DNA from 3 places in the Streptomyces sp. NPDC054866 genome. Region 3 is predicted to be linked to each of the others. Evidence: riboswitches for the same ligand, from Rfam matches in the RefSeq annotation. Region 3 holds a riboswitch; each other region holds the start of a gene.
The links. Region 3 has a riboswitch for cobalamin ahead of metE (5-methyltetrahydropteroyltriglutamate--homocysteine S-methyltransferase). Riboswitches for the same ligand answer to the same signal wherever they lie in the genome.
Positions count from the first base shown of each region.

Region 1: another riboswitch for cobalamin. It lies ahead of ACWGI2_RS11125 (ABC transporter substrate-binding protein); the one in region 3 lies ahead of metE (5-methyltetrahydropteroyltriglutamate--homocysteine S-methyltransferase).
Region 2: another riboswitch for cobalamin. It lies ahead of ACWGI2_RS08970 (cobalamin biosynthesis protein); the one in region 3 lies ahead of metE (5-methyltetrahydropteroyltriglutamate--homocysteine S-methyltransferase).

Region 1 is NZ_JBSGZA010000002.1:528,204-538,494, forward strand. Features, by position in the region: gene glnA (type I glutamate--ammonia ligase) at 1-1,055, shown strand, start outside; gene ACWGI2_RS11110 (alpha/beta hydrolase family protein) at 1,220-1,993, shown strand; gene ACWGI2_RS11115 (ABC transporter ATP-binding protein) at 2,030-2,818, opposite strand; gene ACWGI2_RS11120 (FecCD family ABC transporter permease) at 2,815-3,843, opposite strand; gene ACWGI2_RS11125 (ABC transporter substrate-binding protein) at 3,843-4,871, opposite strand; cobalamin riboswitch at 4,965-5,150, opposite strand; gene ACWGI2_RS11130 (VOC family protein) at 5,183-5,635, opposite strand; gene ACWGI2_RS11135 (helix-turn-helix domain-containing protein) at 5,656-6,522, opposite strand; gene ACWGI2_RS11140 (haloacid dehalogenase-like hydrolase) at 6,718-7,860, shown strand; gene ACWGI2_RS11145 (DUF2252 domain-containing protein) at 7,871-9,214, opposite strand; gene ACWGI2_RS11150 (alpha/beta hydrolase family protein) at 9,334-10,254, opposite strand.
Region 2 is NZ_JBSGZA010000002.1:55,759-66,049, reverse strand. Features, by position in the region: gene cobN (cobaltochelatase subunit CobN) at 1-1,118, opposite strand, end outside; gene ACWGI2_RS08975 (cobyric acid synthase) at 1,115-2,623, opposite strand; gene ACWGI2_RS08970 (cobalamin biosynthesis protein) at 2,620-3,561, opposite strand; cobalamin riboswitch at 3,669-3,814, opposite strand; gene ACWGI2_RS08965 (hypothetical protein) at 3,919-4,170, opposite strand; gene ACWGI2_RS08960 (anion permease) at 4,183-5,457, opposite strand; gene ACWGI2_RS08955 (class II aldolase/adducin family protein) at 5,772-6,446, shown strand; gene ACWGI2_RS08950 (alpha/beta hydrolase) at 6,551-7,687, shown strand; gene ACWGI2_RS08945 (hypothetical protein) at 7,776-9,248, shown strand; gene ypfJ (KPN_02809 family neutral zinc metallopeptidase) at 9,256-10,146, opposite strand.
Region 3 is NZ_JBSGZA010000001.1:1,572,511-1,582,801, reverse strand. Features, by position in the region: gene aceA (isocitrate lyase) at 1-1,054, shown strand, start outside; gene aceB (malate synthase A) at 1,176-2,783, shown strand; gene ACWGI2_RS06725 (3-hydroxybutyryl-CoA dehydrogenase) at 2,780-3,649, shown strand; cobalamin riboswitch at 3,835-4,051, shown strand; gene metE (5-methyltetrahydropteroyltriglutamate--homocysteine S-methyltransferase) at 4,215-6,536, shown strand; gene ACWGI2_RS06715 (MarR family winged helix-turn-helix transcriptional regulator) at 6,566-7,060, opposite strand; gene ACWGI2_RS06710 (SDR family NAD(P)-dependent oxidoreductase) at 7,297-8,220, shown strand; gene ACWGI2_RS06705 (amidohydrolase family protein) at 8,226-9,098, shown strand; gene ACWGI2_RS06700 (acyl-CoA synthetase) at 9,110-10,291, shown strand, end outside.

The DNA of each region.
Region 1 (10,291 bases), on a different contig from region 3:
GCATCGCGGACACCGCGTACTTCGGTCCCGAGGCGGAGTTCTACGTCTTCGACAACGTCCGCTTCCAGACGTCGGCGAACGAGAGCTTCTACCACATCGACTCCGAGGCGGGCGCCTGGAACACCGGTGCGGTCGAGAACAACCGTGGCTACAAGGTCCGCTACAAGGGCGGCTACTTCCCCGCCCCGCCGGTCGACCACTTCGCGGACCTCCGCGCGGAGATCTCCCTGGAACTGGACAAGAACGGCCTCCAGGTCGAGCGCCAGCACCACGAGGTCGGCACGGCCGGCCAGGCGGAGATCAACTACAAGTTCAACACGCTGCTCGCCGCGGCCGACGACCTGATGCTCTTCAAGTACATCGTGAAGAACGTCGCCTGGCGCAACGAGAAGACCGCGACCTTCATGCCGAAGCCGATCTTCGGTGACAACGGCTCGGGCATGCACGTCCACCAGTCGCTGTGGGCCAACGGCGACCCGCTCTTCTACGACGAGCAGGGCTACGCGGGCCTCTCGGACACCGCCCGCTACTACATCGGCGGCATCCTCAAGCACGCCCCGTCGCTGCTCGCCTTCACGAACCCGACGGTGAACTCGTACCACCGCCTGGTCCCGGGCTTCGAGGCGCCGGTCAACATGGTGTACTCGCAGCGCAACCGCTCGGCGGCCATGCGTATCCCGATCACGGGCTCGAACCCGAAGGCCAAGCGCGTCGAGTTCCGCGCCCCGGACCCGTCCTCGAACCCGTACCTGGCGTTCTCGGCGCTCCTGATGGCCGGCCTGGACGGCGTCAAGAACAAGATCGAGCCGCCGGAGCCGATCGACAAGGACCTCTACGAGCTCGCCCCCGAGGAGCACGCGAACGTCGCCCAGGTCCCGACCTCCCTCCCGGCGGTCCTCGACGCCCTCGAGGCGGACCACGAGTACCTCCTGGCCGGCGGTGTCTTCACCCCCGACCTGATCGAGACGTGGATCGACTACAAGCGCACGAACGAGATCGCCCCGATCCAGCTGCGGCCGCACCCGCACGAGTTCGAGCTGTACTTCGACATCTAAACCGCGGGTCGGCTGAGCCCGACGCCGCGTCAGCGTGAACAGTGGGGCCGTCTCCCGGAACGGGGAGGCGGCCCCGCTGTTCTGTTGGTCTCGCGTCGGCACCGGCTAGTGTCGCTCTCGTCTCCCTGCCCCACGATCAGTTCCTGCCTAGGTGAGCACCGCACATGAAGAACGAAAAAGTGAGATTCCCGAGCGTCGTCGGTCCCGAGCTGGCCGGGGTGATCGACCTGCCGGAGGGCGAGATCCGGGGTTGGGGGCTCTTCGCGCATGGCTTCACCCTGGGCAAGGAGTCACCGGCCGCCTCGCGCGTCTGCAAGCAGCTGGCGCGCGAGGGGATCGGCATGCTGCGCTTCGACAATCTCGGGATCGGAGACTCCGAGGGCGACTGGGGGGACGGTTCCTTCACCGTCAAGGTGCAGGACACCGTCCGTGCCGCGGCCTTCATGGCGGAGCGAGGGACTCCGGTGGATTTGCTCGTGGGGCACTCGTGGGGAGGCGCCGCCGCGATCGCCGCCGCGCACGAGATCGTCGGCCTCCGCGCGCTGGCCACGATCGCGGCGCCCGTCGATCCCAGTCACGTCGAGCGGCAGTACGACTCGGTCCTGGATCGCGTCCTGAGTGACGGGGCGCACGAGTGGTTCGTCGGCGGGAGGACTCTGGTTCTCAAGCGCGCCTTCGTCGAGGACGTGCGCCGGGCTCACCTGCGCGACCGGATCGGCGAGGTGGACCTTCCGCTCCTCGTGGCGCATTCCCCCACCGACTCCACCGTCGACATCTCCAATGCCGCGGAGATCTTCCAGGAGGCACGGCACCCGCGAAGCTTCATCTCGCTCGAAGGCGCGGACCATCTGTTGACCGCGCGAGGGCAGGCGCAGCGGGCCGCTCACATCATCAGCGCCTGGGCCGACCAGTACCTCGACGAGCCTCGGCCCCAATAGGCGGCATCCCCTGGGCTGAGCCGTCGCCGGAGGAACTCATCCGCGCAGGAAGCGGATCGACGGGCGCGGCTCCGGGCCGTCATCCGGCGTTGTCACCTCCGCCCTCACCCCGTACACCTTTGCTATCAGCTCCTCCGTGATCACCTCTGCGGGGGTGCCTGACGCGTGGGCCGTGCCCTCTCTTAGGACCAGTACGTGGTCGCAGAACATCGCTGCCAGGTTCAGGTCGTGCAGGGCTATGACGCTCGTCAGGGGGAGGTTCGCCACCAGGGTCAGGAGGTCCAGTTGGTGGTGGATGTCCAGGTGGTTGGTCGGTTCGTCGAGGAGGAGCTCCTGGGGGGTTTGGGCCAGCGCCCTTGCTATCTGGACCCGTTGGCGTTCGCCGCCTGACAGGGTGTGCCAGGACTGGGTGGCCCGGTGGGACAGGCCTGTGCTGGTCAGGGCCTCCCTTATCGCCTTCTCGTCCTCGGGGCTCTGGAGCGACCACGCTCTGCGGTGCGGGATGCGGCCCAGGCGTACGACCTCCTCCACCGACAGCTCGACCTGTGTCGTGGCCTCCTGGTCCACCATCGCCAACCTGCGCGCCACCGTGCGGCGGCCCGCGTCGCGCAGTGGCGTGCCGTCCAGGGTGACCACCCCGGATGTCGGAGCCAGGACGCCCGCCAGGATGCGCAGGAGAGTTGACTTGCCCGAGCCGTTCGGGCCCAGCAGGCCGACCGTGGCTCCGGGGGGTGGGGCCAGGGTCACCCCGTCGATGATGAGGTGGCCTGCGGTCGTTCTGGTGACCCGGTCCGCCCGTAGGCCTGGTTCGGTGTGCGGGGTCATGTCGTCTTCCTCGTGCGGTAGAGGACCAGGACGAACGCCGGGACGCCGATCAGGGACGTCACCACCCCCACCGGCACCTCCTGGGGGTCCAGGACCGTGCGGGCCAGCGTGTCCACCCACACCAGGAACACCGCGCCCGCGAGCGCCGTGACCGGGAGCAGACGTGCGTGCCCGGCGCCGACAAGGACGCGGGCCGCGTGCGGCAGGACCAGGCCCACGAAGCCGATGGCGCCCGCGCTGCTCACCAGGGCCGCCGTGAGGAGGGCCGTTATGGAGAGGAGCAGCAGGCGGGTGCGAGCCACGTGTACGCCCAGCGTCGCCGCCGCGTCCTGGCCGAACACGAACGCGTCCAGCGTGCGGGCCTGCGTCAGGCAGATCGCGAGGGCCACGAAGAGCACCGCCGCGCACAGCCAGACGTCCGTCCAGCCCACCCCGCTCAACGAGCCGAGCAGCCAGAACAGGACACTCCGCGTCGTCTCCGCGTCGCCCGACGTCAGGATCACGAACGAGGTGAGGGCAGAGAACAGCTGCATCGCCGCCACTCCTGACAGCACCACCCTGTCGGCGCTTCCGCCCAGGGTGTGGCTCAGGAGGAGGACCAGTGCGAACGAGACGACGGCCCCTACGAAGGCTCCCGCCGAGACCGACACCACTCCCCCGCCGACCCCCAGGACGACGATCGCGACCGCGCCCGTGGACGCCCCCGAGGAGACGCCGAGTACGAAGGGGTCGGCAAGAGGGTTGCGCAGGAGGGACTGGAGGACCGTTCCGCAGACCGCGAGGCCCGCGCCGCATACCGCCGCGAGAAGCGTGCGCGGCATGCGCAGGTTCCATACGATGCCGTCCCTGATCGGCGTCAGCGTCGCCTCTCCCCAGCCGAGGTGGGCCGCCACCGCCGACCACACGTCCGGTACGGAGATGTCCGCGGGGCCGATGGTGACGGCCACCGCCACGGAGAGGGCCAGGGCGGCGAGGCCTGTCGTCCAGAGCAGGGCGGAACGTATGCCGCCCGGGGCGGCCTTCATCACTTGGCGAGCCCGAACTCGCGCAAGGCGTCGGCGACTTGTTCCACGCCGTCCACAGTGCGGATCGTCGGGTTCATGGCCTGGCCGCTCAGCAGCACGTACCGCTTCTTCTTCACGGCGGTCAGGTTCTTGGTGACCGGGTTGGACTCCAGGAACTCGATCTTCTTCTTCGCGCTCTCGGCCGTCTGCGACTTGCGGGTGAGGTCCCCGATGACCAGCACGTCCGGGTCGCGGTCCGCCACCGTCTCCCAGTTGATCTGGGGCCACTCCTCGCGGGTGTCGTCGAAGACGTTCTTCACGCCCAGTTCGCGCGTGATGATGCCCGGCGCTCCGCAGCAGCCCGCGATGTAGGGCGCGTCGGAGTTGGCGAACCAGTAGAGGAGCTTCGTGTCGGACGACGCGTCAGCCTTCTTGATCGCCTTCGTCGCCTTCGCCACCCTGGCCTTGAGGTCCGCTATCAGCCGCTCGCCGCGCTTCTCGACCCCGAACGCCTTGGCCAGGTCCCGTACTTCGCCGTACACCGTGTCCATCGTCAGCGTCTTGTCGCGACGGCCGTCGCCGTCGCCGCTGTTGTCCTTGCCCGCGCAGTCGGAGGGCGAGACATAGGCGGGTACGCCGAGTTCGGCGAACTTGGCGCGGTCGGCGACGCCGCCCTTGCTGACCGTCGCCAGGAAGGAGGCGGTGACGAAGTCCGGCTCCTGGGCGAGGACCTTCTCGAAGGAGGGGTAGCTGTCGGCGAGCCGGTCGACCTTGGCGTTGTCCTTCTCAAGTCCCTTGAGCACCGGGTCCGTCCAGGTCCCGGTGCCCGCCATGCGATCCGCGAGGCCGAGGGAGAGCAGGATCTCCGTGGAGCCCTGATCGAGGGAGACCGCCCGCCGCGGCGGCGCCTTGATCTCCACCTTCTTGCCGCAGGAGGTGAGGGTCAGTGGGTAGCCCTTAGCCTTCCCGCCCCCGCTGGAGGTGGCCGACGAGCCGCCTCCGCACGAGGTCAGCGTGAGGGCCAGGGCCGTGCTGAGGAGGACGGACATACGTACACGACGGGCTGTGGAGGACACACGATCCCTTGAGTCTCACGGCTCATACGCGGAGCCTGGCCTGCTTCATCACCTCCGCCGCCCGGTGCGGGGGCGAAGGTGCCAGCAGGTCTTCGGACTCGGGGATCGACCGGACGGGGCGCCTTCCCAGGCGTCCGTGGACGCCCAGTGGCCGTGGCCCCGCCCGTTCCCCCTCACCGCTGCGCGTCAGTTCCGGATTCGCACCGGATTCCCTGGCCCTGGTGTGGGTTGACTGGCGCTCGCAAGCTACCACGCGAGGTCAGGCCGGCTGCTGTCACGTGAGGTCAGGACGGCTGCTCGGGCCTCGGTGCGCCGCGGTAGGTGCCGAACGACCACTTGTTGCCCTCGGGGTCGGCGATCCCGAACTCCCGGCTGCCGTACGGCTGGTCCTCGATCTCCCGGATGATCTCGACCCCCGCGGCGGTGAGCCGATCGTAGAGGTCGTCCACGTGGTCGGTGACGACGTACGCCCCGAAGGTGCCCGGCTTCAGGCACCAGCCCTCGGACTTCTCGTCGTACGAGCCGAGCATGATGGCCCCGCCTTCGGGCCAGTCGAGCTCGGCGTGGGCCACGCGGTCGCCGTCCTCGTAGACGGCGGTGCGCAGGAAGCCGACCGTGCCGACCAGGAAGTCGATCAGGGCGGGGGCGTCGTGCGCCTGGAGGGTCGGCCAGACGTCGGGGGCGCGTCCGGCGGAGGCGGAGGCGGACTGGGGCTGCTGCTTCTCGGTGGTGTTCATGTCGGTGGTGTTCATGGCTCCTACTCTTCGCCCCCGCCATGGCTCCCGGCTTGGATATTCCGGCACTCTTCGGCCAGCCAGCCGCTGGGGCTCACCCCCGTGTACTGCTGGAAGTCCCGTACCAGGTGGGAGTGGTCGTAGTAGCCGCAGTCCGCGGCGATGCGGGCCAGGTCGGGGGCGCCGCCCGTCGCGACCGGGCGTACGACCGCGTTCCGTGCGCGCTGGAAGCGCATCAGGCGGCCCGCCTGCTTGGGGCTCAGGCCCGTCTCGGCGCGGAAGAGCGTGGTGAGGCGGCGTTCGCTGAGGGCGACGTGCCGGGAGAGGCCGCGCAGGGTGCCGACGCCCCGGTGCCGGGCGAGCCAGGCCCAGGCCTCGGCGACCTCGGGCCGTACGGATCCGCCGGAGGCGTCGTCGGCCGCGCGCTGCCTCAAGTAGCCGGACAGAGAAGCGAACCGCTCCTCCCAGGTGCCCTGCTCGCACAGCATCTCCCGTACGTCGGCGGCGCGGCGCCCCATCACCTCCGCGCCGGGCGTCACCAGCTCGCCGGCCAGTTCCGCCGCCGGTACGCCGAACAGGGCGCGGGCGGCGAGCGGGTGCACGGCGAGCTGGATGCCCGCCTCGTGCTCGGGCCGCACGACGTACGCCGGGGACTGGTGGAGGCCGCCGAGGACGATGTCCGTGCGGGTGGCGTCGCGGCCGCCCGCCTGCTCGGGGGTGATGCCGCTGACGACGGGGCCGTCGAGCGAGAAGATCAGCGTCAGGTACGGGGACGGCAGGCCGCGGTGCAGGCCGGGCCGCTCACCCTCCGTGCGGTAGCCGACCGCGGACACCACCATGCCGTCGAGCCGCGGGGCGGCCCGCACGAACTCCCGGGAGACGGTCTCCATGCCCTCCAGTATGCGATGGGCGGGGCGCCGAGGCAGGTCCGCGGGCGTGGTGGGCGTCGGCCTCTGCTACCCGCGCGAGGAGGTCCCATGCCCGTTCCGTCCGGTGACGTCGATCATGGGAATCTGCCGCCTGACCTCGTACGATGACCCGCCGCTCCGGACGGGGCGCAGACCGCTCTCAGGGGGCACAGAACCATGGCAGTAAAGGCAAAGGCCAAGCTGGCCGTCATCGGCACGGCGGGCGCGCTCACCGCGGCCGTACTCGCGGGGACGGCGCTCTGGCCGAGCACGGACGCGACGGCGGCGGACGCCTCCGCGAAGACGGCGAAGACGGCGAAGACCGCGACGTCCGAGCTGAAGCACTGGCCGAAGCCGGTCGCGAAGAAGCTGGGCAAGGTCATCGCGAAGAACGAGGACAAGGGCGCGTACGCCGTCTTCGACGCGGACAACACGACGTACCGCAACGACCTGGAGGAGTCCCTCCTGCCCTTCCTGGAGATGAAGGGGGTGCTGACCCGCAAGTCGATGGACCCGTCGCTGAAGATCATCCCCTTCAAGGACACGGCGAAGCACAAGGAGAGCCTCTACAGCTACTACAACCGGCTCTGCGAGGTCGACGACCAGGTCTGCTACCCGTGGGCCGCGCAGATCTTCTCCGGCTTCACGCTGAAGGAGCTCAAGGGGTACGTCGACGAGCTCCTCGCCCACGACAAGCCGATCCCCGCCGAGTACTACGAGGACGGGAAGCTGACGAAGACCGAGGTCGAGCCGCCCGAGTTCTTCACCGGCATGCAGGAGCTCTACAAGTCGCTGCGGGGCCACGGCATCGAGGTCTACGTCGTCAGCGCGGCCAGCGAGGACCTCGTACGCATGGTCCTCGCCGACCCCAAGTACGGCTACGACGTGAAGCCCGAGAACGTCATCGGCGTCGGCCTGCAGCTCAAGGACCGCAAGACCGGCGAGGTCACCAGCTCCCGCAAGGAGATCGCGGAGGGCCGCTTCGACGAGAAGAAGCTCGCGGGGCGCGAGCTGACGCCGAACCTGTGGGCGCCGCTGACCTGGTTCCAGGGCAAGCCCGCGGCCATCAGCACGTACATCGACGAGTGGAAGAAGCCCGTCCTGGTGGCCGGCGACACCCCGAAGAGCGACGGCCCGATGCTGTTCCACTCGGCGGACGTGAAGCACGGCGGGGCGCGGGTCTGGGTCAACCGCAAGGACGACTACATGAAGGAACTGGACGGCATGAAGCGCAAGAACGCCGACCGGCAGCGGGAGCTCGGCCAGCAGGTGACCGCGGACAAGCGGTGGCTGACGGTGGTCCCGGACGAGATCCGCTAGTCGGGATCCGCTAGTCGGTCCCGGTGGCGGCGCTGACCAGGCCGGAGGCGATCGCCTCGGTCAGCGCCGCGTGGTCCTCGGCGTTCTGCGCGGTGTAACGCAGGGCGAAGTCCGCGACCGCCCGGTCGAAGGTGTCGGAGCCACCCAGGTAGGCGGCGATGGCTATGCGGTCGCCGGAGCGGGCGTGGGCGCGGGCCAGGGCGGTGCCGCAGAGGCGGGCGTAGGAGCGCAGTTCCGCGGGGGACATGGCCTCGACGTCCGCGGAGCCCTTCATGTCGCGCAGCTGGCGCCAGTAGAAGGCGCGGCCCTGGGGACCCGTCATCCAGCCGAGGAAGATGTCGCTCGCCGCCTGGAGGAGGCGCTGGCCCGCGACCACACGGTGGCCGGGGTGGACGTACGGCCCTGCCGGGAGGTGCTCCTCGACGACCGAGCGGACCGCCTCCTTGATCTGGAGGAAGAGCGGGTCCTCGGCGTCGCGCCCGGCGAGGAGCACGATGTAGCAGCGGGTGCCGACGCTGCCCACTCCGACCACCTTCCGCGCCGCGTCCACGAAGTGGTAGCGGTCCAGGAGGAGTCGGCGTTCCTCGGAGAGCGTGGAGCGGTAGTCGCCGAAGATCTTGCGCACCGCCGCGAGGTCCGGGGCGCCCGCGGGTTCGAGGAGCGGCGGGTCGTGGATGATGCGGCGGACGCCGTTCACCTCTTCGGTCAGCTTGCCGAGCGCCTGGAGGCTCGTGCGGCGGCGGGCCCGGTCGAGGGCGGTCGACGCGCGCTTGCGGTGGCGGGTGGAGCGGATGAGGGGCAACAGGTCGTGTGCGTCGGTCCGTTCGTACCAGACCGCCAGTTCGCCGAGTCCGGCCAGACGTCTCATCGACGTGCGGTACGCCGCCACAGCCGCGAGGCACGCATCGCGTGTCCCGCGCTCCGGGTGGCCGTTGTCGCGGGACGCCACGGCGATGCTCGCGGCCAGGCGTTTGACGTCCCATTCGAAGGGTCCTGGGCAGGTCTCGTCGAAGTCGTTCAGGTCGAAGAGCAGGGCGCGTTCCGGGGAGGCGAACAGGCCGAAGTTCAACAGGTGGGCGTCGCCGCAGAGTTGGACGGTGAGGCCGGTGTGCCACTGGACGGCGAGGTCTCCCGCCATGACGGCGGCGGCGCCCCGCAGGAAGGCGAAGGGTGAGGCTGCCATACGGGCGTATCGGATGGGCAGCAACTCCTGGACGCGTCCCTCGCCCTGCCGCTCAAGGACGGCCACCGGGTCGGCGCGGTCCGCTGAGGGTATCCACGCCCCGTGCGAGGAGCGGGAGGCGCGCTTGCGGGCGGCCTTGCCCTGGCGGGCGCGCTCGTCCGGAGTGGTCATCGCCCTCGCCCCTCTCCGTCGGCGGCTCCCGGCAACAGCCTCCCCCTCAGGAGCAGCCAATGCCTCCACGTGCGCGTACGCATGCCGGGTACGCCGAACGGGTGACCCTTGCCGGGGCCTCAGCTTCCGCCTGCCACCGCCCACGCCGCCACCCTCTTGGCCAGCGCTCCGCCCGCCCGCGTCCACACGAAGTGGTCGAGGCGTGCGCCCGCTTCCCGCACGGAGTACCGCAGGCGGGTGACGCGGGCCGCCGGCACCTTGCCGACGAGGTGGTCGAGGGCGGCTGCCGGGGCCCAGGTGTCGCCCTCGACGGAGACCGCGAGGACGGGCAGGGCGAGGGTGCGCAGGGCCGCCTCGTAGTCGTGCGGGGAGCCGGGGGACGAGTAGCGGCCCGTGCGCCCTTGCCGTGCCCAGTCCCGCATGACTCCCTCGGGCTGGTTGCCGCCGAAGCCGAGCCGGGTCCCGGGCCACCGGCCGAGCAGCGTCGACGTGGCCGCGGCGAACAGCTCGCCGATGAGCAGCAGGGGCCCGCGCAGGGGGCCGTACGCCCGGAACCAGACGGAGCCCGAGGCGACGAGGACGACTCCGTCGACGCCGGGTCCGATGCCCAACGAAGCATGTACGAGCCCGAGTTGGCCGCCCATGCTGTGGCCGAGGAGGTACAGCGGGGGCTGCGGGCCCAGTTCGGCGCGTATCGCCTCGATGACCGCGACGAGGTCCTGCTCCACGATCGTGCGGTAGCCGTGGTCGACGGCGTCCGCGTCCGTCACCCGCGGGGTGCTCTCCCCCTGGCCCCGCATGTCCACGGTCAGGGCGGTGAGCCCTTCTGCGTTCAACTGGCGGGCGAAGGCGCGGTAGTAGCGGGCGGGGGTGCCCATGGCAGGGAGGATCAGGACGGCGGGCGCGGGGCGGGGCGAGGCGTCGCTGCCTCTCATCCCGCGAACGGGAAACCGTGCCCCGTCCGGGAGTTGGGCGGTGACGAGCAGCGGGAGCTCGTCCGCGGGCTCCTGCTGGGCGGGGGCGGATTCCGGCTGAGTCATGCGCCCAGCATGAACTACGCGTACGGGCAGGGGCCTT
Region 2 (10,291 bases), on a different contig from region 3:
AGGGAGTCGAGCACACGCACCGCCGAGGCGGGAGTGTCCAGGCCGACCGCGTTGCCGACGCGCGAGTGCTTCGTGGGGTACGCGGTGAAGACGAGCGCGAGCTTCTTCTCCGCGTTCGGCTTGTGCTTCAACTGGGCGTGCCGCAGGGCGATTCCGGCCACCCGGGCGGCGCGCTCGGGGTCGGCGACGTACACCGGTACGTCGTCGGGGCCCTGCTCCTTGAAGGAGAACGGCACGGTGATGACGCGGCCGTCGAACTCGGGGATCGCGACCTGCATGGCCGCGTCCATCGGGGAGAGCGCGGCGTCGGACGCGTCCCACGTGGCGCGCGACGAGGTGAGGCAAAGCCCTTGCAGGACAGGGATGTTGAGGTCGGCAAGGGCGCCGATGTCCCACGCCTCCTCGTCGCCGCCCGCGCTCGCGCCCGAGGCGTGCGTGCCGCCCGCCGCGAGGACGGTGGCCACCAACGCGTCCGCCCGCCCCAGGATCTCGTACAGGCCCGCGTCGGCGCCGCGCAGCGAACCGCAGTACACGGCAAGGGCGTTGGCGCCCCGCGCCTCGATCGCGTCGCACAGCGTGTCGACGAAGCCGGTGTTCCCGGAGAGCTGGTGGGCCCGGTAGAAGAGCACCCCCACGGTCGGCCGGCCCTCGACGTAGGCGCGCGAGCCGTGCACCCCGTACTCGGGCATCTTCCGCGGCTCGGCGCTCTGCCGCTCGTGCGCGTCGCCCGAGCGCGCGTGTCCCGCCGCGAGCACGTCCTCCTTGAGGAAGCGCGCAAGCTCGCGCAGATTCTCCGTGCCGCCCTCGACGAGATACCGCAGCGCCTCCGCCACGGACCCCGCGTGCACGGTCGACTCGGCCATCAGCTCCGCGTCCGGCACGGCCTCGCCACCGAGCAGCACCGTCGGGATTCCGGCGGCCTTCAGCGCCGCGAGCCCGTCCTCCCACGCCCGCTTGCCGCCGAGGAGGCGTACGACGGCGATGTCCGCGCCCTCGATCAGCGCGGGCAGCTCGGCCTGCGCGTCGACCCGGGTCGGGTTGCCGATGCGGTAGGGGGCGCCGGAGGCACGGGCGGCAAGGAGGTCCGTGTCGGCGGTGGACAGAAGCAGGACGGTCATGAGGGTGCCCCCGGTGCGATGAAGGGGAGACCGGCGGGTGCGCCGGTCTCGATCAGGCTGAGCAGCGCGTCCGTGTCCGCGTGTTCTTCGATCAGGTCGCCGAGCAGGTCGAGCTGCTCCTCGCGCAGTGCGCCGAAGCTGGTGTCGGGCGCGGGTACGAAGCGGCGCCCGGCGGCGCGGGCGACCTCGGTGAGGAAGCGGCGCCGGAACGCGTCGGACTCCAGGGAGCCGTGCCAGTGCGTGCCCCAGACCTCGCCGACGCGGCAGCCGTCCAGGAAGGGCTCTCCGCCCAGGACTTGAGCGACGCCGTGGTGGATCTCGTACCCCTCGACGGGTTCACCGAGCGCCTCGCCGACCGGCCGCGCAAGTGTCTTCTCGCGCGCGAACCGCACCCGCACGGGCAGCAGCCCGAGTCCGTCCACGGCACCGGCCCGCGACTCGACGTCGTCCTCGATGTGCTCGCCGAGCACCTGGAAACCGCCGCAGATCCCCAGCACCGGACGGCCCTCGGCGGCGCGCCGCGCGATGGCGTCGGCGAGGCCGCGCTCGCGCAGCCACTCCAGGGCGCGGACCGTGCCGCGCGTCCCCGGCACGATCACGAGATCGGCGTCGACGAGTTCTTCGGCCCGGTCCACGAACCGCACGACGACGCCGGGTTCGGCGGCCAGCGCGTCCACGTCGGTGAAGTTCGACATCAGCGGTACGGCGCAGACGGCGACGCGCAGCACGTCCTCGCCGACCGGGGGAGCGACGACGGACTCCCGCACGGCGCCCCGCAGGGACACCCGGAGCCCGTCCTCCTCGTCGATGCCGAGGCCGTGCTGGAACGGCAGCACACCGAACGTGCGCCGCCCGGTGAGCTGTTGGAGCATGTCGAGCCCGGGTTCGAGCAGCGAGACGTCGCCCCGGAACTTGTTGACGAGATACCCGGCGACCAGCTCCTGGTCCCCGGCGCTCAGCAGCGCGGTGGTCCCGAAGAAGGAGGCGAAGACGCCTCCGCGGTCGATGTCTCCCACCACGACCACGGGGAAGCGGGCGGCCCGCGCGATCCCCATGTTCACGATGTCCGTACGTCGCAGATTGATCTCGGCGGGACTGCCCGCACCTTCGCAGATCACGGCGTCATAGCTGCCCCGAAGTTCCTCAAGGCATCCCACGACGGTGGAGAGCAGCGCCTCTTGCCGCCCCCCGTGGTAGCCGCGCGCGCTCATCTCGCCCACCGGCTTGCCCATGAGGACGACCTGGCTGCTGCGGTCGCTGCCCGGCTTGAGCAGCACGGGGTTCATCAGCGCGGTCGGCTCGACCATGGCGGCCTGCGCCTGCATGGCCTGGGCCCGCCCGATCTCGGCGCCTTCGCGCGTGACGAAGGAGTTGAGGGACATGTTCTGCGCCTTGAAGGGCGCGACGGAGCCCCCTTTGCGGGCCAGCCACCGGCAGATCCCGGCGGTGACGACGCTCTTCCCCGCGTCGGAGGTGGTTCCGGCGACGAGCAGTCCACCACTCATGAGGCCCTGCCTTTCCGTAGAGCGCTCACGGCCGCCGCGACGCCCAGGGCAAGGAGACCCACCCGTCGCGACAGCTTCACGGCCTGTTCGATGTCGGGGACTTCGACGCCCCGCCCGTCCCCGTTCAGGACGGGCCGGTGCTCGACACGCCCCGCGTACGAGAGAGTCCCCCCGAGCCGTACGCCCAACGCCCCGGCGAAGGCGGCCTCGACGGGCCCGGCGTTGGGGCTCGGGTGCTTGGCGGCATCGTCACGCCAGGCGCGCACCGCGCCACGTGGCGAGTCCCCGGCAACGGCCGCGAGTACGGCGGTGAGCCGGGCGCCCGGCCACCCCAGTACGTCGTCGAGCCGCGCGGAAGCCCACCCGTAGCGGCGGTACTTCACGGACTTGTGCCCGACCATGGCGTCGAGCGTGTTCACGGCCCGGAAGGCGACCAGCCCGGGCACTCCGCCCAGAGCACCCCACACCAACGCCCCCACCACGGCGTCGGACGTGTTCTCGGCGACGGACTCGACCACGGCCCGCGCGATGCCGTCGGCGTCGAGGGCCTGCGGATCCCGCCCGCACAGATGCGGCAGCCGCTCCCGTGCCACCTCGACGTCCCCGGCGGCGAGCGCCCCGCCGATGGCCCGCGCCTCACGCCCCAGCGAGGTGCCGCCGACCACGGCCCAGGTGGTGGCGGCGGTCAGCGCGACGGACGCGGCGCGCGAATCACGTACAAGAGAAGAGGCCAGGGCGGCGGCACCGGCCGCGCCTCCGGCGCACACCACGGCATGCAGGGCGCCCCACCCGCGGTGGTCACGCCACAGCACACGCTCGACGGCACCCGCGGCCCGGCCGAACGCGGCGACCGGATGCCCGCGGCGGGGATCGCCGAGGAACAGGTCACCGAGGAGGCCGGCGGCGGCGCCGTACGCGAAGTCGCGATCGGCACGCATGGCTTCAGCCGGTCGCTGTGCCGAGAAGAGAGCTCACGCTCGGGAACTGGTCCGGCAACGGGCGGCCGCGCATGGCGATATGTCCTCACTCAGGGTGTCCGCGCCCTGGTTCGACGTGATCGGCGGCGAGAGTTCCTGGCTTCCGAGGAGTCAGCTCCTCGATGACAGTGGCGGGACCGCGCCGGATTCGCACCGGCTTCCTCTCCTGCTGCCGTATTGGCTCCGGCAGTCCACCACGGCCCGCGAAGGCCCGTCAACTCGCTGTTGACCTGCGACGGGAGAGTGTGCGGAGGCCCACATACGAAGGTGGGGCGCGAGACGCCGAAGCGTCCCGCACCCCACCCGAAACTCCGGTCGTCAGGCGACGATCAGATAGATCCCGTACGCCACGGCCGCCGCGCAGAGCGCGAAGCACACGTACGCGCCCGTGCGGGCCGCGGAGGCGGTGCCGCCACCCGCGGTGGAGGCACCCGCGGAGGAGGCGCCGGACGTGGCCGCCTCGTGCTTGGAGAGGCCGACGATGCCGAGGGTGAACAGGCCCACCAGGGCCACTGTCACCGCGAGGCTGACTCCGAAGACGGAGCCGAGAGCTGCCCAGTCGATGTCCATGCTGACTTTTCCTTACACCGTGGCGGTCCGGGCGGGGTCCGCCGCGGTGCCGGTCGGGGCCGGGATGGTGGCCTTGACGAAATCGACGTCCGCGCTGGCCACGGCCGACCCGGTGGGCGGCGGTGTGACGGCGGCCATCGCGGTGGTCACGACGCCGGCGGGCTCGGCGGCGGAAGAGCCGCCGATCTCGTCGTCGGCGACGTTCGTGTGGTCGACGGCGTTGCGGCGGGACAGCACCCAGATGACGGCCGAGCCGCCGACCAGGAGCGCGGCGGTGACCGCGATGCCCCAGGGGCCCTGCTTGGTGAGGAACTCGGCCCCCGCGCCGACCAGACCGGCGGCCGGGAGGGTCAGACCCCAGGCGATGAACATGCGGGTCGCCGTGGACCAGCGGACCACACCGCCCTTGCGGCCGAGGCCCGCGCCCATCACGGCGCCGGAGCAGGACTGCGTGGTGGAGAGCGAGAAGCCGATGTGCGAGGAGGCCAGGATGACCGTCGCGGCGCTGGTCTGGGCGGCGAAGCCCTGCTGCGGCTGGAGGTCGGTGAGGCCCTTGCCCATGGTGCGGATGATGCGCCAGCCGCCGAGGTAGGTGCCGAGCGCGATGGCGACACCGGCCGAGACGATGACCCACATCGGGGGGTTGGCGCCCGGGTTCAGGACGCCGCCGGTGACCAGGGCGAGCGTGATGATGCCCATGGTCTTCTGCGCGTCGTTCGTGCCGTGGGCCAGCGAGACGAGGCCCGCGGAGGCGATCTGTCCGGCGCGGTAACCCTTGGCCGTGGCCTTGGTGTCGGTGTTGCGGCCGATCCGGTACGTCAGACGCGTGGCCGCCATCGCGGCGAGACCCGCCACGAGAGGCGCGGCCAGGGCCGGGATCAGGATCTTGGTGACGACGGTGCCGCCGTCGATCGACGACCAGCCCATCGACATGACAGCGGCGCCGATGAGGCCGCCGAAGAGTGCGTGGGAGGAACTGGAGGGCAGGCCCACCAGCCAGGTCAGCAGATTCCAGAGGATCGCGCCGACCAGGGCCGCGAAGATCACCTCTGTCTTCAGTCCGTCCTCGTTGACGATGCCGCCAGAGATCGTCTTGGCGACTTCGACGGAGAGGAAAGCTCCGACGAGATTCAGCACGGCGGACATGGCCACCGCCGTCTTGGGCTTGAGAGCGCCAGTCGAGATGGTGGTAGCCATCGCGTTGGCTGTGTCGTGGAAACCGTTCGTGAAGTCGAACACGAGAGCGGTAACGATCACGATCCCGAGGAGAAGCGTGATGTGTTCCATTTACCCAGGCTTCTGTTGGACGTCAGTGGCAAGTGGAACGTAGGCAACCTGAGTGAACGGAAAGTGAACTGGGACGGGCCGTGCGGTGACCCAATGCGGGGCGCCGCCACTCCGCTTCCGCCGGGACCCTGCCGGTGATCGGCCGGAGGGGCGGCGGGAGGCCATGGGGGACCCGGAATCCCGGCTTCCCAGGGTGCCCGACCACCCCCGGGCGAAGCTCTTCAACTGGCCCGATGAGCCGTGGAAGAGATTCTGATCACCCGGCAGTCCGGAGGCCGGGCCCACGTCCCCGCCTGCCCTGGCAAGATCACGGCATGACGGAGCAGCGGGACGAAGACCGGGGCCGGCAGGACGCGATCGAGCGGGCGTGGGGCGAGCTGGTGGCGGCGGCCCGCAGAACGGTGGCGGACGGCCTGGTGGTCGGCACGTCGGGCAATGTGTCGGTGCGCGTCGGCGGCACGATCCTGGTCACCCCGAGCGGGGTGCCGTACGACCGTCTGGGGCCGCGGGACGCGGTCGGTGTCGACGCGGACGGCAACCAGCTCTTCGGCGACCTCGCTCCGACCAGCGAACTGCCCATGCACCTTGCGGTCTACCGCACCACGTACGCCGGAGCCGTGGTCCACACCCACGCGGTGCACGCCACCGCCGTCTCCACCCTGGTCCCGGAGCTCCCGCCCATCCACTACATGGCGGCCGCCCTCGGCGGTCCGGTCCGGGTGGCCCGGTACGCGCCGTACGGCTCGGAGGAGTTGGCCGAGAACATGCTCCGGGCCCTCAGGGACCGCACAGGCTGCCTGCTGCAGAACCACGGAACCATCACCTACGGAGACACTCTGGACCAGGCCTACGACCGCACGGCACAGCTGGAGTGGATGTCCCGCCTCTGGCTGACGGCCAGCTCGGTCCCGGGCCACGCCCCGACCCTCCTGTCCGCGGGACAGCTGAGGGAAGCGGAGGACAGACTGAGGGGCTACGGCCAACACTGAGGGGCTACGGCCAACAGTGAAGCCGGCGGACCGCGGGCGAAGTGGCATCACCCCGGGGGCCCCGCCCACTGGCCCAGGACCGGCCAGGGCCCGACACTGGGCAGGTGCGCCCAGCCAAAGCGACGGCAACGGCCGTCACCGCCGTCACCACCGCCCTCCTGGGCGGCGCAGCCGCCGTCGCCGCGGGCCGGTTCGCCAGTAACGCGGCCCTGAAGGCGCCGGCGGGCCGCCCGCTGCCGACCGAGCCCCGTCTCACGGTCCACTCCACGGCCGCGGGCCAGATCTCCCTGACCCGCGCCCTCGCGAGCATGCGCCCCGGGACGTACGGCCTCAGCGGCCACGGAAGCCATGCCGTGATCGGCCCCGTCCTGGACGCCGCGCCGCACGCCGCGGACACCGTCGTACGCCGCCTGGAGCGCGTCACGCACGGCTCGCTGGAACCCGGCGCGAAGGTCTGGCTCACCCCGCAGGTCCACATCGGCGACCCGCACGCCGCCCTGGGCATCGACCACGCGGACGTCGACATCCCCGGCGAACTCGGCGGTCTGCCCGCCTGGTTCGTGCCGGGCGTCCGCGACACCTGGGTGATCACCGTGCACGGCCTCGGCACCACCCGCGAGCACCCCATGGTCGTCATGGACTTCCTGCACCACCAGCAGCTCCCGGTGCTCGACCTCGCCTACCGCGGCGACCTCGGCGCGCCCCGCTCCCCGGACGGCCTCGGCCACCTCGGCGAGACCGAGTGGCGCGACCTGGACGCGGCCATCCGCTACGCCGTGCGCTACGGCGCTCAGAACGTGATCCTGCACGGCTGGTCCACCGGCGCCGCCATGGCCCTGCACGCCGCCGCGTACTCGGCCCTGCGCGAGAGGATCAGCGGACTCGTCCTGGACTCCCCGGTGCTCAACTGGGAGACGACCCTGCGCGCGCTCGCCGCGGCCCGCCGCACACCGGGCCCCCTCCTGCCGCTCGCCGTGCGCGCCGCCCAGGGGCGCACGGGCCTGCGCGGCGACCGCATCCTGGAGGCCGCCGACCCCGAGGTGCTCAAGGTCCCGACGCTCCTCTTCCACGGCCCCGACGACGTCATCGCCCCCTGGGCCCTTTCCCGTCAACTGGCCGAACAGCGCCCGGAACTGGTCACTCTCCACACCGTTCCGGATGCGCCCCACGGCGCCATGTGGAACGCCGACCCCGCGGGCTACGAAGAGGCGCTGCGGCGCTTCCTCACGCCCCTCATGTAGCGCGCGAAAGCCCCCTGACAGAGCGCTGCGGAGCCTTGCGCAGGCATTCCGTTTGGGTTTTCGGACCGTCAACAGGAAGACTGCTCCCGTGACGTCCCGTATCCCGCGCGACTCAAGGCTCCGACTCGTCCGCGCTCAGTCCCCCAGGGCCGAGAGGCGAGCGGGGGCGGAGCGCGGCACAGCGCGACCCCTGACCGCCCCCGGCGCAGTGACGCAGCAGCGTGCGCGCCGTCCCGCGCCCCGGCCGCCCGAGGGCACACCCGCCCCCGGAGAGCTGGCCCGGATGGCGCGGGGGCGCCTCGCCGACGCCGTTCGGGTCGCGCGCTGGGCCGACGCGTCCCTGCGCCCGGGACGCGGCCGCGCGGGAGCACCCGACGCCGCAGCGGGGGCACCCGAAGCCAAAGGGGGCAGAGGCACCCTCTCCGCCGCCACCGCCGAACGGGCCGCCGCGGAACTCGCGCTGACCCCGGATCAGGTCCGCGCCGACTGGGACACCGCACGGCTCGCGGGCCTCATCGAGGTGCACGGCGACAGCGCGCGCCCCGGCTGGCGGCTGCGTGCCTGGGACCGTGACGACGCCGCCGTACTGCGCGGCTGGGTCGCTCTCTTCGACGCCTGGTCGCTCGCGCACCCCGCGTCGCGCGAACTGCCGCCCGCCACCGTGGCCGAGACCGTCGAGGCCATGCCCCAGCTCCTCACCCTGCTGCAGCTCTCCGCGGGCCCCGTCCCCGTGCCGCAGCTTCTGGACCTCCTCGACCAGCGCGTCACGGAACTGCGCACGGAACGCTGCGAGATCCCCTACGGACCGCAGCCCGAGCCGGTGGACCCGGCCGAAACCCCGTCCCTCGCCACCCTCCTGGACTGGGCGCTGCGCGGCCTCGCAGCCGTCGGCGCGCTGACGTACGCCGAAGGACAGGCCACCCTCACGCCGCTCGGCAGCTGGGCGGTCTGGGTCAAGCTGGAGCAGATCTGCGTGGCCGCGCAGAGCCCGGCGGGCAACATCGAGCAGTCCGCGGAGGACATGCTCCGAGGCTGCGCACGGCTGCGCCCGAACGCGGCCCGCTCCGAGTACCGCGCCTGGCTCGCGGCCCGCCCCGTCGGCAGCGCCGTCACCGAGCTCCTGGACGCGGCCCGCGGCGAGGACGCCCTGCTGCGCGGCCTCGCCTTCGAAGCCCTGCGGGTGGTCGGCGCCCCGGCCGAGGCGGAGGTGCGGGCCGTCGTGGACGAGACCCCGCTGCGGCCCTACGCCCTCATCTGGCTCGCCGAGCAGGAGGGCGCCGACCCCGAGGACGTCCACCTCGTCCTGACGCGAGACGAGTCGACGTGGCTGTGGGTCGACACCGCCGCGGCCGTCGCCGACCACGGGGAGACCCACCTCCTCATCCGCCACCTGGAGTCCGCCGTGCAGCCCACGGTGCCCGCGCTCCTGGACGAGGTCCGCCGCATCGGCCACCCCCGCACGGTCCAGGTCCTCGTCGCCCTCGCCGCGGCCCACCCCGACCCGGCGCTCGCCAAGGCCGTGCGCCGCGCGGCCTTCCAGGTGCACACCGGCGGGGTGTAGCAGCTCCTCACCGGAAGGTGTTGCACTGCGCCATGTCGCCGGTGCGGTAGCCCTGGTAGAACCACTGCTGGCGCTGCTCGGCCGAGCCGTGGGTCCAGGACTCCGGGGTGACCCGGCCCTGGAACTTCTCCTGGATGCGGTCGTCGCCCACGGCGGCCGCCGCGTCCAGGCCCTCGCGGATGTCCGCGTCGGTGAGGCTGGTGATCAGCGGCTTGCCCGTCCGGTCGTCGGGGGTACGGGTCGCGTGCCGCGCCCAGACGCCCGCGTAGCAGTCGGCCTGCAGCTCGACCTTCACGGCGTTGCTGTTCTGCCCCGTACGCCCGTCCTGGGAGCGCTGCAGCGTGCCCATCAGGTTCTGCACGTGGTGCCCGTACTCGTGCGCCACGACGTACGCCTGCGCGAAGGGGCCGCCGCTGGAGCCGAACTTGGTCCGCAGCTCGTCGAAGAAGCCGAGGTCCAGATAGACCTTCCGGTCACCGGGGCAGTAGAAGGGGCCGACCGCCGACGACGCGGCGCCGCAGGCCGTGCCCACCCGGCTGGTGTACAGGACGGTCGGAGCGGGGGAGTAGGTCCCCCTCCTGCGCTGGAATTCCGGGCGCCAGTAGTCCTGGACGCTGTTGACCACGGCGACCATGCGGCAGTCGTCCTTGGTGTTCGCGTCCTCCCCGGTACGGCAGCTCTGCTGGACCTGAGCGAGGGACGAGGACGTGGCGGCGGGCTCCTCGTCGCCGGACGAGAGACCGAGCTGGTCGGGGCCGACCCCGAAGAACAGCCCCAGGAGCAGCGCGATCAGGCCCGCGATGCCGCCGCCGACCGTCGCCCTGCCGCCGGGGATCCGGCTGCCCCGCACATCCTGTACCTCGGACGTGTCCAGATCGGCGTCGTCGTCGAACTGCATGGGCGCACCACCCTCTGCCTCGCATCCGGGACGGCGTCGCACCGCCCTGTGCCGAGATGTCGGCGCCTTCATCCTGATATGCCCCACTCCGTGCGGCGTCGGACGGGGGTCCGAACGGGGGACCCTCGCCGATCGGAGCGCCGTG
Region 3 (10,291 bases):
CCAGCAGGTCAAGGCCGGTCTTCAGGCCATCTACCTGTCCGGCTGGCAGGTGGCCGCCGACGCCAACCAGGCCGGGCACACCTACCCCGATCAGTCGCTCTACCCCGCCAACTCCGTGCCGCAGGTGGTCCGCCGGATCAACAACGCCCTGCTGCGCGCCGACCAGATCGCCACCGCCGAGGGCGGCGATGACACCACCGACTGGCTCGCGCCGATCGTCGCCGACGCGGAGGCGGGCTTCGGCGGACCGCTCAACGCCTTCGAGCTGACCAAAGCGATGATCGCCGCGGGCGCCGCGGGCATCCACTACGAGGACCAGCTGGCCTCGGAGAAGAAGTGCGGTCACCTGGGCGGCAAGGTCCTCGTGCCGACCGGCCAGCACATCCGTACCCTCAACGCGGCCCGCCTGGCCGCCGACATCGCCGATGTGCCGACGCTGATCGTGGCGCGCACGGACGCGCTCGCGGCGAACCTGCTGACCAGCGATGTCGACGAGCGTGACGCCGAGTTCGTCACGGGCGAGCGCACCGCCGAGGGCTTCTACCGGGTGCGCGGCGGCATGGCGCCCGTCATCGCCCGTGGCCTCGCCTACGCCCCGTACGCGGATCTCATCTGGGTCGAGACCGGCACCCCTGACCTCGCTCAGGCCCGAGAATTCGCCGAGGCGATCCACGCCGAGCACCCCGACCAGATGCTCGCCTACAACTGCTCGCCGTCCTTCAACTGGCGTGCCGCCCTTGACGACGACCAGATCGCCAAGTTCCAGCGGGAGTTGGGCGCGATGGGCTACCGCTTCCAGTTCATCACCCTGGCCGGCTTCCACTCCCTCAACCACGGCATGTTCGACCTGGCCCGCGGTTACGCCGAGCACGGCATGACCGCCTATGTCGACCTCCAGGAGCGCGAGTTCGCCGCGCAGGCGCAGGGCTTCACCGCCGTGAAGCACCAGCGTGAGGTCGGCACCGGGTACTTCGACCAGGTGTCCACCGTGGTCAACCCGGCCTCCTCCACGACCGCGCTCGCCGGTTCCACCGAGGAAGAGCAGTTCCACTAGGGCGCTTCGCTGGATCGCCGCAATGACATCCGCGGGTCGGTGGGGGCTTGGCGCGCAGTTCCCCGCGCCCCTTCGGGGCGCCCCCACCGTCCCCAATCCGCCCCCCGCTGAGGAGACCCGCATGTCCATCTCCGCTCCCACCCGCCGTGCCCAGGTCCTCGGCCCACCGGCCGACCGGCACGACGAGATCCTCACCCCCGAGGCGCTGGAGTTCGTCGGGCGCCTCGTCGGTGCCTTCGCCGACCGCCGCCTGGAGATCCTCAAGGAACGCGCGCGGGTGGGCGCACGCCTCGCTTCCGGTTCCCCGCTCGACTTCTCCATCGCCACCGCCCGCGTCCGGGCGGACGACTCCTGGCAGGTGGCTCCCCCGGCCCCCGGACTTACCGACCGCCGCGTGGAGATCACCGGGCCGCCCGAGCGCGCGATGGCGGTCAACGCCCTCAACTCCGGTGCGCAGGTTTGGATGGCGGACTTCGAGGACGCCACCTCACCCACCTGGGACAACATCATCGGAGGCCAGCTGAACCTGCTCGACGCGATCGAGCGGCGGATCGACTTCACCACGTCGGAGGGCAAGCCGTACCGGCTCGGCGAGCGCCTCGCGACCATCGTCGTACGCCCGCGCGGCTGGCAACTGACCGAGGAGCACCTGGAGTTCGACGGGCGGCCCGCGCCCGCCTCCCTCGTCGACTTCGGGCTCTACTTCTTCCACTGCGCCCAGCGGCAGATCGACGCCGGGCACGGTCCGTACTTCTATCTGCCGAAGCTGGAGAACCGCGACGAGGCGCGGCTGTGGAACGACGTTTTCGTCCTCGCCCAGGACCTCATGGGCATCCCGCGCGGCACGATCCGGGCCACCGTCCTGATCGAGACCATCACGGCGGCCCTCCAGATGGAGGAGATCCTCTACGAGCTCCGCGAGCACAGCTCGGGCCTCAACGCGGGCCGCTGGGACTACCTCTTCAGCCTCATCAAGACCTTCGGGCACCGCACCGACTTTCTGCTGCCCGACCGGGCGAAGGTCACCATGACCGCCCCCTTCATGCGCGCGTACACCGATCTCCTCGTACGCACCTGCCACAAGCGGGGCGCCCACGCGATCGGCGGCATGGCCGCCCACGTGCCCGGCAAGGACCCGGACGCCCATCAGGCGGCTCTCGCCACGGTGCGCCTCGACAAGGAACGCGAGGCCGAGGACGGCTTCGACGGCTCCTGGGTCGCCCATCCCGCGCTTGTCCCCGTCTGCCGCGAGGTGTTCGACGGGGTGCTCGGCACCCGCCCGCACCAGATCGACCGTACCCGCGACGACGTCGAGGTGACGGCGGCTCAGCTGCTGTCCGTGCGCCGCGTCAGCGCGCCGCCCACAGCGGAGGGCGTGCGCACCAACATCGCGGTCGCCCTGCGCTACTTCGCCGCCTGGCTGCGGGGACAGGGGGCCGTCGCCCTCTACGGGCTGATGGAGGACGCGGCCACGGCCGAGTTCGCCCGGGTGCAGATCTGGCAGTGGCTGCGCCACCGGGTCGCCGATCGCACGACGGTGCTCGCGCTGGTGGAGGACGAACTCGCCGCCCTGGGCGCGGAGTACCCGTGGGCGCCGCTCGACGAAATCCGCGGGCTCTTCGAACGGACCGCGCTGGCAAGGGAGTTGCCCGCGTTCTTCACCACCGATGCCTACAGCCGCCACCTTGTGGACCAGCCGCTCGCGCGCCGTTCGGAGGGACAGTCATGACAGCGGCCATACGCCGGGTCGGTGTGGTGGGCGGAGGCCAGATGGGTGCCGGAATCGCCGAGGTGTGCGCCCGCGCCGGCCTGGACACCGTGGTCTGCGAGGCCGACGCCCTCGCGGCGCGTGCCGCCCGCGAACGCGTCGCCGTCTCGCTCGAACGCGCCGTCCAGCGCGGCAAGTTGGACCGCATCAGCGCCGAGGAAGCGCTGGCCCGCATGGTCTTCACCGGCAGCCTCGACGACCTGGCCGACCGCCAGCTCGTCATCGAGGCGGTCGTCGAGGACACCGCGGCGAAGACGGAGGTCTTCGCCACCCTGGACAAGGTCGTCGAGGACCCAGGGGCGATCCTCGCCACCAACACCTCCTCCATCCCGGTCATGCGTCTGGGTATGGCGACCCGGCGTGCCGACCGCGTCCTCGGGCTGCACTTCTTCAACCCCGCCCCCGTCCTTCCCCTGGTCGAGGTCGTCTCCTCGCTGCACACGGCCGCGGAAACCGTGGCCGCCGTCGAGGACTTCGCCACGTACACGCTCGGCAGGACGGTCGTACGGTCCAAGGACAGGGCGGGTTTCGTCGTCAACGCGCTGCTCGTGCCCTACCTTCTCTCGGCGATCCGCATGACGGAGTCCGGCTTCGCGACGGCCGCCGACGTGGACGCGGGCATGGAGCTCGGCTGCGCGCACCCGATGGGACCGCTGAAGCTGGCGGACCTGATCGGCCTGGACACGGTCGCCTCCATCGCGGCGTCTCTCTACGAAGAGTTCAAGGAACCCCTGTACGCACCGCCGCCGCTGCTCCTGCGCATGGTGGAAGCCGGGCTGCTCGGCCGCAAGAGCGGGCGCGGGTTCCACCTCTACGACCGGGGCTGAGGGGCCCGGGTCCGCCGCCGGGCTGAGGGGCCCGCGGCTGCTGTGAGCGGGGCGCGGAACAGAGTGGTGATCTGTTCCGCGCCCCATCACGTGTTCGCCCCCCTGCCCCCCCCGGCCAAGGCATGGGTGTCTCACCTCACGGTCCGGAATGTGATCAGCACTGCCCAAGAGGCCGACCACCCTCTAGCCTGACCTGTGCAGCTGGTTCGCCCTGTCCGCCAGGCAGACGCGTCGTAAGAGGGAACCCGGTGGGAATCCGGGACTGCCCCGCAGCGGTGAGTGGGAACGACCGCCGTCATACGCACTGGGTCCGAGAAGGATCCGGGAAGCGACGGCCAGTAGGGATCTGCCTCGGCAGGTGTGCCCACGAGTCCGAAGACCTGCCCGTTGCCCGCATGTGATCCCTCACGTGCGGATATCCCGGTGACCTCGTGGGCGGGTCGGCGTACAGATCAGGTGGAGCACCGCGCCGGTGGCGCGCGTCCGGTCCACCCGGTTCGTCCTCCCTTCGCGTCCGTGTCCCGTCCCCGGGATTCTCAGGAGTCATCTCGCGAAGGAGATTTCCGTGACAGCGAAGTCCGCGGCTGCGGCAGCACGATCCACCGTGTACGGCTACCCCCGCCAGGGCCCCGACCGGGAACTGAAGAAGGCCGTCGAGGGCTATTGGAAGGGCCGCGTCACCGCCGACGCCCTCCGGGAGACCGCGGAGCGGCTGCGCAAGGCCACCTGGCGGCGCCTGTCCGACGCCGGTATCCACGAAGTGCCGACCGGCGACTTCTCGTACTACGACCATGTCCTGGACACCAGCGTCATGGTCGGCGCCGTCCCGCAGCGGCACCGCGAGGCCGTCGACACCGACACGCTCGACGGCTACTTCGCGATGGCACGCGGCACCCAGGACGTGGCGCCCCTTGAGATGACCAAGTGGTTCGACACCAACTACCACTACCTGGTCCCGGAGTTGGGCCCCGACACCGTCTTCAGCGCCGACTCGGCCAAGCAGGTCGCCGAGCTCAAGGAGGCCGTCGCGCTCGGCCTCGCCGCACGCCCGGTGTTGGTCGGCCCGGTGACCTATCTGCTGCTTGCCAAGCCCGCGCCCGGCGTGGCCGCCGACTTCGAGCCCCTGACGCTCCTTGACCGTCTGCTACCCGTGTACGCCGAGGTCATCGCCGATCTGCGCGCGGCGGGCGCCGAGTGGGTGCAGCTCGACGAGCCAGCCCTCGTCCAGGACCGCACCCCGGCGGAGCTCAACGCCGTCGCACGCGCCTACCGTGACCTGGGCGCCCTCACCGACCGCCCGAAGCTGCTCGTCGCCTCCTACTTCGGCAGGCTCGGCGAGGCGCTGCCCGTGCTCGCCAAGGCGCCGGTCGAGGGCCTCGCCCTGGACTTCACGGAGTCCGCCGCCAGCCAGCTCGAGGACCTCGCCGCCGTCGGCGGGCTGCCCGGCAAGCGGCTGGTCGCGGGCGTCGTCAACGGCCGCAACATCTGGATCAACGACCTGGAGAAGTCCCTGTCCACGCTGGGCACGCTCCTGGGCCTCGCCGACCGGGTCGACGTCTCCGCGTCCTGCTCCCTGCTGCACGTCCCCCTGGATGCCACCGCCGAGCGGGACATCGACCCGCAGATCGCCCGCTGGCTCGCCTTCGCCCACCAGAAGACCACCGAGATCGCCACGCTGGCCCGAGGCCTGGTGCAGGGCAGGGACACCATCACGGCCGAACTGTCCGCCAACCGCGCCGACCTGGCGTCCCGCTCCGGGTCGGCCCTCACCCACGACCCGGCCGTACGCTCCCGCGTCGCCGCCGTCACGGGCGCCGACGCCCGCCGTGCGCACGCCTATCCGGAGCGTGCGGCGGCTCAGCGAACCCGCCTCGGTCTGCCGCTGCTTCCCACGACCACCATCGGCTCGTTCCCGCAGACCACCGAACTGCGCACCGCGCGGGCCGACTTGCGGGCGGGCCGCATCGACACGGACGGCTACGAGGAGCGCATCCGCTCCGAGATCCGCGAGGTCGTCGCGTTCCAGGAGAAGGCGGGCATCGACGTCCTGGTGCACGGCGAGCCCGAACGCAACGACATGGTGCAGTACTTCGCCGAGCAGCTCACCGGCTACCTCGCCACGCAGCACGGCTGGGTCCAGTCGTACGGCACCCGTTATGTGCGCCCGCCGGTCCTCGCGGGCGACATCTCCCGGCCGGAGCCGATGACGGTGCGCTGGACCTCGTACGCCAACTCCCTCACCGACCGCCCCGTGAAGGGCATGCTCACCGGTCCTGTCACCATGCTCGCCTGGTCCTTCGTCCGCGACGACCAGCCGCTGGGCGACACGGCACGCCAGGTCGCCCTGGCCCTGCGCGACGAGGTCAACGACCTGGAGACCGCGGGGACTTCGGTCATCCAGGTCGACGAGCCCGCGCTGCGCGAGACGCTGCCGCTGCGCACCGCCGAGCACGCCGCATACCTGGACTGGGCCACGGAATCCTTCCGCCTCACCACGAGCGGCGTCCGGCCGGACACGCAGATCCACACCCACATGTGCTACGCCGAGTTCGGAGACATCGTCCAGGCCATCGACGACCTCGACGCCGACGTCATCAGCCTGGAGGCCGCGCGCTCGCACATGCAGGTGGCCCGCGAACTGACCGAGCACGGCTACCCGCGCGAGGCGGGACCTGGCGTCTACGACATCCACTCCCCGCGCGTACCGAGCACCGAGGAGGCAGCGGCCCTGCTGCGCAAGGGACTTGAGGCCATCCCCGCCGAGCGGCTGTGGGTGAACCCCGACTGCGGCCTCAAGACCCGCGGCTGGCCCGAGACCAAGGCCTCCCTGGAGAACCTGGTCGCGGCTGCGCGCGAGGTGAGGACGGAACTGCCCTCGGACTCCTGACCCGAACGCACCCGGGCGCATGCGGGGGGTCAGGCCTCGCCTCCCGTATGCGCCACCCGCGAAAGCAGCACATGCAGCATCTCCCGCTCCTCCACCCCCAGCGGAGCCAGAAGTTCGTCAGTGACCCCCCGCGCCACCTCATCGGAGTCCCGCAGGAAGTCGTGGCCCGCAGGCGCGAGAGCCACGATGCGGCGGCGGCGGTCGTCCGGGGCCGGGCGGCGTTCGACGAAGCCGAGGCGTTCCAGGTCGTCGACCAGGCCGACGATCGCGCTGGGGTCGTAGCCCAGCTCCTGGCTCAGCTCGCGCTGGGCCGCGCCCTCCACCGTGGCCAGATAGCGCAGCAGCGCGTAGTGACGCAGGCGTAGGCCGGATCTCTGGAGCGCCGCGTTGAACAGCTGGCCCGAGCGCAGGCCGAGGCGGTAGAGCAGATAGCCCGCGTCCGCGTGGAGGCCCTGCATCCAGGGCGCGCCCTCGTCGACGGATCCTTCCTCCACGGGCTCGGCGGTGGTCTTCCGGCTGGTCATGAGGGGCGCTCTCCCTGGTCGGTGGTTCGCGGGCGTACGGCGGTCGTCGTTGACAGTGTCCAGCATGCCGCATTATCGATGTTGGAAACAATCATTGACGACAACAATCGTTTGTCTTAGCTTCCTTTCTGTGGGCCGACTCCGGTCGGGGGCGTGTCCCCCGGCCGACCGGGGTCGTGTTCCCCCCGCCCGCCAACTCATCTCATTTCGCTGCCTGTTGAAGGGATCTCCCAGTGCTGGACTCATACGCCGTGGACCTGCGCGGCAAGGTCACCGTCGTCACGGGATCGGGGCGCGGCCTCGGTCTCGCCTATGCCTCGGCCCTCGCTCGCGCCGGGGCCGCCGTAGTGGTGAACGACGTTGACCAGGAAGCCGCCGAGCGCGCCGTCAAGGCCATCACGGAGGAAGGCGGGCGTGCCGTCGCCGAAGTGGTGGCCGTCGGCAGCGGCGAGGCCGCCGACCGCCTGGTCGCCCGTGCCGTCGAGGAGTTCGGGCGGCTCGACGCGATGGTGACCAACGCCGGGATCCTGCGCGACCGGGTGCTGTGGAAGATGACCGACGAGGACTTCGACGCGGTCGTCACCACCCATCTGCGGGGCACCTTCACCTGCGCCCGCGCCGCCGCCGTACGCATGCGGGAGCAGGGTGAGGGCGGCAGCCTGATCCTGGTCGGCTCCCCCGCCGGGCAGCGCGGCAACTTCGGGCAGACCAACTACGCCGCCGCCAAGGCCGGGATCGCGGCCATGGTGCGTACGTGGTCGATGGAGCTGGCCAGGGCCGACATCACCGTCAACGCGATCGTGCCGGTGGCCGCCACCGCGATGACCGAGACCATCCCCGCCTTCGCCCCGTACATCGAGGCCATGAAGGAGGGTCAGCCGCTGCCGGACTTCCTGCGCAAGGGCGAGGGGTTCGGGACGGCCGACGACTGTGCCGCGCTCGTGCCCTTCCTCGCCTCCGGCTTCGCCCGTGACGTGACGGGGCAGTGCGTCGGCATCGGCGGCGACCGGCTCGCCCTGTGGTCGCACCCGCACGAGGCCGCCGTGGCGTACGCGGACGGCGGCTGGACCCCGGATACCATCGCCGCCGCCTGGCACACCTCGGTGGGCAGCGCTCCGGAGACGGTCGGCATCCCCGCCCCCAAGATCCCGGGGGCGTGAGGGAGTTGGACCTCTCCGAGCTCACCGCGATCGACGTCCACACGCACGCCGAGGTCTCCTCCCAGGGGCACGCCTCGCTCGACGAGGACCTGGACGCCGCCTCCAGCGCGTACTTCAAGGTCGAGGGGCGCACGCGCAAGCCCACCCTCGAAGAGATGGCCGCCTATTACCGCGAGCGCAAGATGGCCGCCGTCGTCTTCACCGTGGACGCCGAGTCCGCCACCGGCACCGTGCCCGTCCCGAACGAGGAGGTCGCCGAGGCCGCGGCCGCCCACCCCGACGTGCTGATCCCGTTCGCGTCCGTCGACCCGTTCCGGGGGAAGGCGGGCGTGCGACAGGCCCGCCGGCTCGTGGAGGAGTACGGGGTCAAGGGCTTCAAGTTCCACCCGAGCATCCAGGGGTTCTTCCCCAACGACCGTTCTGTCGCCTATGCGTTGTACGAGGTCATCGAGGAGACCGGCTGCGTCGCCCTCTTCCACACCGGGCAGACCGGCATCGGCGCGGGCGTGCCCGGAGGCGGCGGGATCCGCCTGAAGTACTCGAATCCGATGTACGTCGACGACGTCGCCGCCGACTTCCCGCAGCTGAAGATCATCCTCGCGCACCCGTCCTTCCCCTGGCAGGACGAGGCCCTCGCCGTCGCCACACACAAGCCGGGCGTGCACATCGATCTGTCCGGGTGGTCGCCGAAGTATTTCCCGCCTCAACTCGTGCACTACGCCAACACCTTGCTCAAGGACAAGGTGCTCTTCGGCTCCGACTTCCCCGTCCTCACGCCCGACCGCTGGCTCGCCGACTTCGCGAAGCTGGCGATCAAGGACGAGGTCCGCCCCAAGATCCTCAAGGAGAACGCCGCCCGTCTGCTCGGGCTCAAGTAGAGGGGGGCGCCATGCGCAACGAAGGACTCGGCTCCTGGCCCGCGCGCCGGGCCCGCAAGACCCCGCACCGCACCGCCCTCACCCATGAGGGCCGCCCCATCAGCTATGCCGTCCTGCACTCCCGCGTCCTGCGGCTCGCCCATGCCCTGCGCGCCCGAGGCGTCCGGCGCGGGGACCGGGTCGCCCACCTCGGGCCCAACCACCCGGCCTTCCTGGAGACCTTCTTCGCGGCAGGCGCGCTCGGCGCGGTCTTCGTGCCGCTCAACACCCGCCTGACCGCTCCCGAGATCGGATACCAACTCGCCGACGCGGGCGCCCGCACGCTGATCCACTCCCCCGCACACACCCCTGTCGTGGCGGAGCTGCGGCAGGCGTCAGGGCAGGTGGGTCTCTTCATCGAAGTGGGCCCTGATTATGAGGAGTTGATCGGGCAGTCGGTCGAGGAACCCCTGGACGAGGCGGTCGGCGGAGACGACGTGTGCATCCTGATGTACACCTCCGGCACCACGGGCCGCCCCAAGGGCGCCATGCTCACCCACGCCAACCTCACCTGGAACGCCGTCAACGTCCTGGTCGACGCCGACCTCACCGCCGACACCGTCGCCCTGGTCTCCGCCCCGCTCTTCCACGCCGCCGCGCTCGGCATGCTCACCCTGCCCGTGCTCCTCAAGGGCGGCCACTGCGTGCTCGTCGAGTCCTTCGACCCGGCCGAGGCCCTCGAACTCGTCGAACGGCACGGAATCGGCGCGATGTTCGGGGTGCCCACGATGTACGAGCTCCTCACCCGCGAGCCGCGCTGGCGGGCAGCCGACCTGTCCTCGCTGCGGATCCTGATGTGCGGCGGCGCACCCGTGCCCACGCCGCTGATCGAGGCGTACGCGGAGCGCGGGCTCTCCTTCCAGCAGGGGTACGGGATGACGGAGGCCGCACCCGGCGCTCTCTACCTCGGCGCCGAGCACGCGGAGCGCAAGGCGGGCTCGGCCGGTGTGCCGCACTTCTTCACCGACGTACGCGTCGTGCGTCCCGACCTCTCCACCGCGGCCGTCGGGGAGACTGGGGAAGTCCTTGTGCGTGGGCCCCATGTGATGGCCGGGTACTGGCAGTTGCCCGACGAGACCGCCGCCGCCTTCGCCGACGGATGGTTCCGCACCGGCGACGCGGCACGAGTGGACGCCGACGGCTTCGTCACCATC